Regions from separate parts of the Halomonas sp. IOP_14 genome, predicted to be linked through region 2. Evidence: predicted binding sites of a transcription regulator. Region 2 holds the regulator's gene; the other holds the start of a gene.

Region 1 (4,424 bases), on a different contig from region 2:
TTGCTGGGCAAGGTAATGCACGCTATTGGGGCAGTGACAATAGCCAGCGGTTGGTTGCAACAGACCCGCGAGAATTTGGGCTAAAACTGTTTTACCCACACCATTGCGACCCACCAGCCCCGTGGGGCGTGTGTCGAACTGCTCGTGAAGGTCGGTGAAAAGCGGTCTGCCATCCTGCAAAACGTAGGAGACACCTTTTAAGGTGAGATGGGTAGTGGTCATAGTTGATTCCAGCGATGCCAAGTACTCCCCCTGCTTTAGGGGCTAATGGAGACTGGCCGTTATTGCAACGGCGGGCATCAATGGCTCATTGGACAACTACCTCTGCTTAACGTGGAAAGACGTACCATCATACAAATAATGACGGCGAACCAACAAGGTTATGACAGTCCTGGTCTAGATATTTGAATTATCCCCATTAACAAACGAGTAAAGAAAACATCAGATCGGTAGGCTCAGAATTTTCTTGCGGAGGCTTTCGGCTCACAAAAAAGCGCCCTGGCTGGGCGCTTCATGGTTGCTTCAGGCGTTTAGAAAGATGCCCATTCTTCGGTCTCTTTTTTACTACCGAGAACATGAGTCGGCAAGCCTTTACTAGCCCGAGGCTGGCTGTCGCGCGGTCTTGGCGTAGCGGGTAGCGCGCGTTGGTTTTGGCCATTGGTCGCTCCTCTAAAGAACGACACCTCGTTCAACAACGCCTCTGCTTGGCTTTGCAGTGAACGCCCCGCCGAGCTGGACTCTTCCACCAGGCTCGCGTTCTGCTGGGTGACGCTGTCCATTTGCGAGACGGCGGTGTTTACCTGCTCGATACCTTGGGACTGCTCGCGGCTGGCAGTGGCAATCTCACCCATCAACACCGAGACGCGCTGAACGCCGTGGACGATATCTTCGAGCGATTTGCCAGCTCGGTTGACCAGGCTTGAGCCGTTGTCGACTTGGCCGATACTCTCCTCAACGAGCTTTTTGATATCTTTGGCGGCGTCAGCACTACGCCCTGCCAGGTTGCGTACTTCGTTCGCCACTACCGCAAAGCCACGACCTTGCTCGCCTGCGCGTGCGGCTTCTACCGAGGCGTTCAGCGCCAGCAAATTGGTCTGGAAGGCGATTTCATCAATCAAGCCGACGATACCGGCAATCTTGCGGCTTGAGGCGTTGATACCTTCCATTGCCTTGATGGCTTGACCTGCGATCTCGCCCCCGGCGTTAGCTTGCTGGTTAACATCGTGCACGAGCTTGTCGGCTTCGGATGCGTTGTCGGCGTTCTGACGCACGGTCGAGGTGATTTCATCCATCGATGCCGCGGTCTGTTCGATGCTGGAGGCTTGTTCCTGCGTCCGGCGGCTGAGGTCGTCAGTGCCTAGCACGATTTCGTCGGCGGCCACATTCACGGATTCGGCGTTATTACGAACGGACATGACCACCTGCGAGAACTTGGCTTCCATGCTCTTTAACGCCCTGAGCATCACACCAAACTCATCCTTGGCTGAAGCGTCGACGTCGTTATCAAGCCTGCCTTCAGCCATGGCGTTGGCAAGTGCTTGCGCCTTGCCCAGCGGTGTCATGATGCCGCGAACCAACCATATTGAGAGCAGAATGCCGAAGATGATCGCCGCCAGCATAACGCCTATAACGAAGTTGCGCGTCCAAATATAGTCACTTGATGACTGCTGGTTATTGGCGGCGGCTTGGGCGCTGTTAAGGTCGATAAGGCCCTGAATCGCCGTGAGCACTTTAGGGTATTCAGCACGTAGCGTGGTGGTGGCTATCTCTCTGGCGGCGTCATAATCATTGCCAATCATTGCCGCGTTGATATCGTCAATACCGGCACGCAGACTGGCTAGCGACACGATAAAGCTTTCGGCTATTGCACGCTCTTGATCACCAGAAACACGCTCAGGGAAGTAATCACTCCAGGCGGCGTCGATAATGGCATCGTTCTCCGCTACCTCTTGCTTCGTTGTTATAGCAGATGCCGGGGTTCGATCACGCTGCTCGGCCGTTATCTTTACCCGGTTGCCGAGCAGTGCTTGGTTGACCTTAATAAGATCACCCAAGGTGAGTAAGTTCCCCTCATAAGTCCTGTTGAGGGCATCGTTGGTTTTGCTGAGACTGTAGAGACCGATAATACCGACAACAATTAACATCAAGATACACGCGCCTAAACTCACGGCAAGCCGCAGTTTAACGCTTCGATTTAGAAGTAGCATGGGGGGATCTCGTGAAAGCCCGCAGCGCGTTGCATTGGGCAGGTAGAAGCCATCTCGGTAACTTCAAGCGTTTAGACCCAACGCATCTTGATACCAAGCAAAATGCATTATCGGCACGCGCACAGAAACATTAAATTTTTTTAACTTATAAAGCGCCAATTTCTTATGTCATTACATGCTACCCGCCCCTTTGATGGTCATTAACTTATCATCTGCATGACACAGCTTTGTCACCTAGGAGCGCTAACGTTGCATTGTAAGTCACAATCAAGTGAGCTTATACATTGCAGAAGGTGATCCAATGGAGCCTGTTCAATCCTCTGACTTAATGCTCCGCATCGAGAAAATGGGGGTGACATATCCTGGGAATGTTCTCGCACTCCGACCCACCACCGTTGATTTCCACAAAGGGGAGTTTACGGTTCTACTCGGTCTTTCCGGTGCAGGTAAATCTACGTTACTGCGCTCCCTCAACCACTTGGTGCGGCCCAGCACCGGCAAAGTGATATCGGCCGAACTAGGTGCGCTCGAAACCATTACTACGGTACGCCGCCATCGGTGCAAAACCGCCATGGTTTTCCAGCACCATCAGCTCATTGAACGCCACACGGCGCTCCAGAATGTGCTGATGGGTCGGCTTGCTTACCACAGCACCTGGCGCAGTTTGTTTCCGCTACCCAGGCAGGAACAGGAGCTTGCCCTGCACTGCCTGGATCGCGTAGGCCTGGCTGAGAAGGCGCTTACCAGGGTCGATCAGCTGTCCGGAGGCCAGCAGCAGCGCGTGGGCATTGCGCGTGCCTTGGCGCAGCAGCCCGCCATGATCCTGGCGGACGAGCCAGTGGCCAGCCTTGACCCGGCAACCTCTGAGCGAGTGCTTACATTATTGCGAGACATATGCCGTGAAGATGGTATTACCGCCATCATTTCACTGCACCAGCTGGAATATGCCCAGCGGTTTGCTGACCGCATTATTGGTCTAGCGAATGCCCAAATCGTTTTCGATGCAGCCCCGGCACAGTTACAGCAATGCCACCTGGATGAGATTTACCACGGTGCGCCAGGGGTTTTGCCCGAAGCCGATGAAACCACCAACCCCAACCCTCAATCCGCAAATACCCCTTCGATAAAACTGGAGATTGCACAATGAAACCGCTATTCAGCTTTTTCTTCGCTATCTGTCTTATGGCTGGAATGACCGTGTCGGCCTTAGCTGCGGATCCTGATCCAAATCCAGACCTGTTAAAAGTCGCGCTGCTCCCTGATGAAAACGCTTCTGAACTGATCAAACGCAACCAGCCATTGAAAGACTATCTTGAAAGCACGCTTAGCAAAGAAATTGAGCTAATCGTCACTACAGATTATTCCTCCATGATCGAAGCCATGCGTTTTGGTCGCATCGACCTCGCCTACTTCGGGCCCCTCTCCTATGTAATGGCAAAAAGCAAAAGCGAGATCGAACCCTTTGCGGCCATGATTGTGGATGGCAAGCCCACCTACCGCTCCATCATTATTGCCAATGTCGATTCCGGCGTTGAGTCTTATGCCGATATCGAGGGCATGAAGATGGCCTATGGCGACCGAGCCTCCACTTCAAGCCACCTGATTCCCAAAACCGTGTTGCTTGAATCGGCTGGTTTGGAAGCAGGAAAGGATTATGAAGCCCATTTTGTTGGCTCCCATGATGCCGTGGCGGTGAACGTTGCCAATGGGAATGCAGATGCGGGGGGACTATCGGAAGTGATCTTTGAACATGTGATGGACCGCGGCCTGATAGATCGCAGCAAGGTTAGGGTGTTGGGTCACAGTGGGGAGTATCCGCAGTACCCCTGGGCGATGCGTTCCAACTTGAGCCCGGAACTCAAGCAGGAGATACAGGACGCTTTCATTAGCATTGATGATGAAGAAATCCTGAGCAACCTGAAAGCCGAAGGTTTCGCCGTTATCACTGACTCCGATTACGATGTGATCCGGGAAATGGGTAGTCTGCTCAACCTTGACTTCGCCAAGATGTAAGGGGGCGTTATGAATCAGACCAAAACGGATCCGCCGGCCCTTTCTTCATTCTCTCCTGACGCGGTGCTGGCCGAACACGCGCGCGGCTGGCGGAGTAAGCTCTTCCAAGTGGGCTCGTTACTGGCAGTGGTTCTCCTGGCTAGTTGGTACGTGGACTTGCTGGATTTTCGCACCCTAGCCAACGGGGTTCCTGCCATCGCCACC
Region 2 (4,424 bases):
GCAGCAAGCGAGGAAGTAGGGTTCCTTCTGGGGCAATGAGGCTGACACGATGGCCGCCAGCGTGGAGGTCGTTGGCAAATTCACAGCCGACCAGCCCCGCGCCAACAATCGCCACCCGTGCAGGGCCCTGGCCTAGCGCCGTGTGAAAGCGGCGGTAGTCATCCAGGTCGTTAATGGTAAAGCAGCGTGGGGCTACGCTGGGTTCAATGCTGAAGGGCACCCGTGGTGCAGCGCCAGTGGCCAGTACCAGTGTGTCGTAGCCGAGCACCATGCCGCCTTCGAGCAGAATTGTTTGGTTATCCACATCCAGTGCGGTTACCTGGGTGTGGATAACCATTTGGGCATTTAGCTCTTCGCCCAGGTCAGTAGCGCTGCGCTGGGCTAATTGTTCGGGCACCAGGCCCTTGGCGAAGCCGGTGGAGAGCAACGGCTTGCTGTAATCATCGCCGCTGTCGGCGCTCACCAGCGTGATTGAGCGTTGGTCGCCCAATCGGCGCAACGCCCGGGCAAGGCCAACCCCTGCCATTCCAGTGCCAATAATCACCAGCGCAGAGTGCGAAGAGGTTTTCTGTGTTTGGGTGGCGGGCATGCAGACACCAAAAAAGTTGCTAAATAAGGTTGCGAAAAAAGAAGCGCTAAACCGAGTCGTTAAAAAAGTCGCTGAAACAAAAGCCTTTCAGTGCTCATGTTACACTAGCCAACCCGTTAATTGCCCTGGAGAACTCGGTGACGGCTGCTGCTTTTCGGCAAACTCCTCTATTTTCCCGCTGGCGCCCGATTGATGCGGCGCGCCCGGCGATGAGTGCTTCCTGGTGGCAGTGGGTTGCCTCCACCGACTCGTTAACCGCCCACTTAATGGTCGCAGGTGGCGAGAAGCCGTTTCGAGTACGACTGTTGCGCCAGGGGGTTGGTTGGCCGCGCCAGGATGAGGCTCAGGCGCTGGGCATTGGTGCCAAGCGTTACGCCTGGCTGCGGGAAGTGGCGCTGTGCTTAGATGGAACGCCATGGGTGGTGGCGCGCTCGGTCGCCCCGCTCTCACAGGTAAAGGGCCAACGGCTAGAGTGCCTGGGCGAGCGCTCGCTAGGTAGTTGGCTATTTCGCCAGCCGGGTTTAGTGCGTGGGCCATTGGAAGTAACGACGCATTCCCCCCAGTTTGCTAGCGTCAACGGCATACAGGAAGGCTGTGCCTGGGGAAGGCGCTCTGTTTTTTATCACGGCTGTAAGCACGGCAGTCTGTCGTTATTAGTGCAAGAGTATTTTTTGACGGCGATGGCGGATGATCTTGGCCTGCCTTCGCGCTAGGCTAGCGCCTGCATCTTATTCTTCGTGAGGTAAGCATGGATCGTTCACTGTTGCGGCCGAAGGGATGGGCTCGCGTGGCAGATTTTTTACAGCTGATGCGCTTGAATCGGCCGATAGGCACATGGCTTTTGATGTGGCCGACGCTGTGGGCATTATGGGTGGCTGCGGAAGGTGTACCAGGGCGAAATGTGCTGCTGATTTTTGTGGCCGGCGTTTATGTGATGCGCGCTGCGGGCTGCGTGGTCAATGACTATGCGGATCGCCACTTCGATGGGCATGTGAAACGCACAAAACAACGTCCGCTAGCGACGGGCCGTATCAGCGAAACCGAAGCTCAACTGCTGTTTATCGCCCTGGTGGCCGCTGCGTTTATTCTGGTATTACTGACCAACTGGTTTACGGTGCTGCTCTCGCTGGGCGGGGTGCTGCTGGCGATTATTTATCCGTTTATGAAGCGCTATACCCACTTTCCTCAGGTGGTGCTGGGCGCGGCTTTTTCCTGGGCAATTCCGATGGCTTTTGGCGCCGTGCTCGGCCACGTGCCGCTGGAAGCATGGCTGCTATTCTGCGCTAATGTGTGCTGGACAGTGGCCTACGATACCCAGTACGCCATGGTCGATCGCGACGACGATTTAAAAATTGGCATTAAATCGACGGCCGTGCTGTTTGGAAATGCGGATCGTTTGATTATCGGCTTACTCCAGCTAGCCACCCTGGGGTTGCTGGCTTGGGTAGGCTGGTGGGTTGGTTTAGGTGGTTTCTTCTGGTTAGGGCTAGCGGCAATGGCAGCGACTTTTCTGCATCAGCAGCGCTTAATTCGCGACCAGGAGCGGGATGCCTGCTTCCAGGCGTTTCTCAATAATCACTGGTCGGGACTGCTGATTTTTGCCGGTATCGCGCTAAGTTGGTGGCCTGCGGCTGGCTGATCGAGGCGATTGTCATGTAATTGTCATCAAGTCATGGTGTTATCGTCACTGACATGTCATTGATCTGTTTATCTTTGAACTGTTTTTCTTTGAACTAGTTTCTTTGAACACCGTGAGGCTCTGGTATGACCGCCAAGACCGTTCTGATTGTCGATGATGAGGCGTCGATTCGCGAGATGATCGCGGTAGCGCTGGAAATGGCTGACTATCGCGTGCTCGAAGCGGATAACGCCCAGGATGCCCATGCCATGGTGGTCGACCACCAACCCGATTTACTGCTGCTGGACTGGATGATGCCCGGCACTAGCGGTATTGAGCTGGCGAGACGCCTAAAGCGTGAAGAAACCACCGCTGAAATCCCGATTATTATGCTCACCGCGAAAGGCGAAGAGGATAATAAAATTCAAGGGCTTGAAGCCGGTGCCGATGACTATATCACCAAGCCTTTTTCACCCCGGGAATTGGTGGCACGGCTAAAAGCGGTGCTGCGCCGTGCGACGCCACGTGGCGTTGAAGACCCGATTGAGATTAACGGCCTGCTGCTTGATCCGGTGAGCCACCGGGTAAGTGCCCACGGCAAAGCGCTGGAAATGGGCCCCACCGAGTACCGTTTGCTGCAGTTTTTTATGACTCACCAAGAGCGCGCTTACACACGTAGCCAGCTGCTTGACCAAGTGTGGGGCGGCAATGTTTACGTTGAAGAGCGCACGGTCGATGTGCATATCCGCCGCTTGCGTAAAGCGCTGGGCGACGTGCATCAAAACCTGATCCAAACGGTTCGGGGTACCGGTTACCGTTTCTCTGCACGGGTGTAAATGTGCGTTTATGGAGTCGTGAGCTGTGGCGAATAGCGTGGCTGGCCACGCTGGGCACTTGCTTGGGCTGGCTGTTGGGCTCGGCTGGGCTGGGGCTTGCAGCAGGGCTTGCGGGATGCTTGTTTTACCACTTACGACAGTTACGCGAACTCTATTTGTGGCTCACCCTCCACCCTAACGATGAACCGCCTGCCGCTCGCGGGATGTGGGGCGAGCTATTCGATCGTTTATACCGCTATCAAAAAAGTCAGCGCATCACCCAAAGCCGTCTGCGGGCTACTTTGGCACGTATTCAAGAGTCGTCTGAAGCAATGCGTGATAGCGTGGTCATGCTTGATCGCCACGGTGATTTGGAGTGGTGGAACAGCGCCGCCACCGCCATGCTGGGGCTACAAACCGCCCATGATCGTGGTCAACACATTACCAACCTGCTGCGCGACCCGGGCTTTATCAGCTATTTTAATTCGCGTAACTACAGTGAGCCGTTAACGCTCACCTCACCGATTGATGAACGGCGAATCCTGCAGTATCAAATTACCCTCTACGGTGACGACGAACGCTTAGTGATGGCTCGCGATATCACCCGCTTGCATCGTCTTGAGCAGATGCGGCGCGACTTTGTCGCCAACGTTTCCCATGAGTTACGTACGCCGCTGACCGTTCTCTCCGGCTATTTGGAAACCTACAGTGATATCTCCGACCAGCTTCCGCCGCGCTTGGGACGTAGTATTCAGCAAATGCAGGAACAGACCCAGCGGATGCAGAATCTGGTCAACGATTTATTGCTGCTCTCGCGTTTGGAAATTGACCAGGGCGGCCAAGATCATCATCCACTGTCACTCGAGCCTTTACTGCAAAGCGTTTGTGATGATGCGCTGGCCCTATCGCATCAACGTCATACCATCACCGTCGCCCTTGAGAGCGATGCCCGACTGTTAGGCAGTGAACAGGAGATTCGCAGCGCCGTCTCTAACCTTGCCTTTAATGCGGTTCGCTACACGCCTGCTGGCAGCCAAATCACCCTGCGCTGGAAAGCTAGTGCTACTGGTGGCGGCTATATCGATGTGGAAGATAACGGTGAAGGGATTGATCCCGTTCATATTCCCCGACTAACAGAACGCTTTTACCGTGTTGATAAGGGGCGCAGCACTGCGACTGGCGGCACAGGTTTAGGCTTGGCGATCGTTAAGCACGTGCTGTTGCGCCACGATGCGCAACTACAAATTGAGTCCCTTCCCGGCAAGGGTGCGTTGTTTCGCTGCGCCTTCCCCCCCTCGCGTCTTGTTTAATTTAGCAAGTCATCCCATCGCATAATATTTGTAGCAATGTGCAATATTGGCATGCAAGGTTGGTAAAGCTTTACCCATGTGCCATTTTTACA

What was found. Region 2 encodes PhoB, which activates phosphate uptake and scavenging genes when phosphate is short. Its sites were predicted from a motif close to TGTCATANNNNTGTCANA; they were not measured.
Region 1: phnC (phosphonate ABC transporter ATP-binding protein) is a predicted target of PhoB. The motif match lies at 2,425-2,442, and genes of this name have one in related genera.

What each region holds. Positions count from the first base shown of each region.
Region 1 covers NZ_JAINWD010000001.1:159,473-163,896, reverse strand. Annotated here, with positions in the region: gene K7H09_RS00810 (ABC-F family ATP-binding cassette domain-containing protein) at 1-222, opposite strand, end outside; gene K7H09_RS00805 (methyl-accepting chemotaxis protein) at 531-2,207, opposite strand; gene phnC (phosphonate ABC transporter ATP-binding protein) at 2,509-3,354, shown strand; gene phnD (phosphate/phosphite/phosphonate ABC transporter substrate-binding protein) at 3,351-4,220, shown strand; gene phnE (phosphonate ABC transporter, permease protein PhnE) at 4,230-4,424, shown strand, end outside.
Region 2 covers NZ_JAINWD010000007.1:91,371-95,794, reverse strand. Annotated here, with positions in the region: gene K7H09_RS07515 (NAD(P)/FAD-dependent oxidoreductase) at 1-589, opposite strand, end outside; gene K7H09_RS07510 (chorismate--pyruvate lyase family protein) at 727-1,302, shown strand; gene ubiA (4-hydroxybenzoate octaprenyltransferase) at 1,338-2,228, shown strand; gene phoB (phosphate regulon transcriptional regulator PhoB) at 2,354-3,043, shown strand; gene phoR (phosphate regulon sensor histidine kinase PhoR) at 3,046-4,332, shown strand.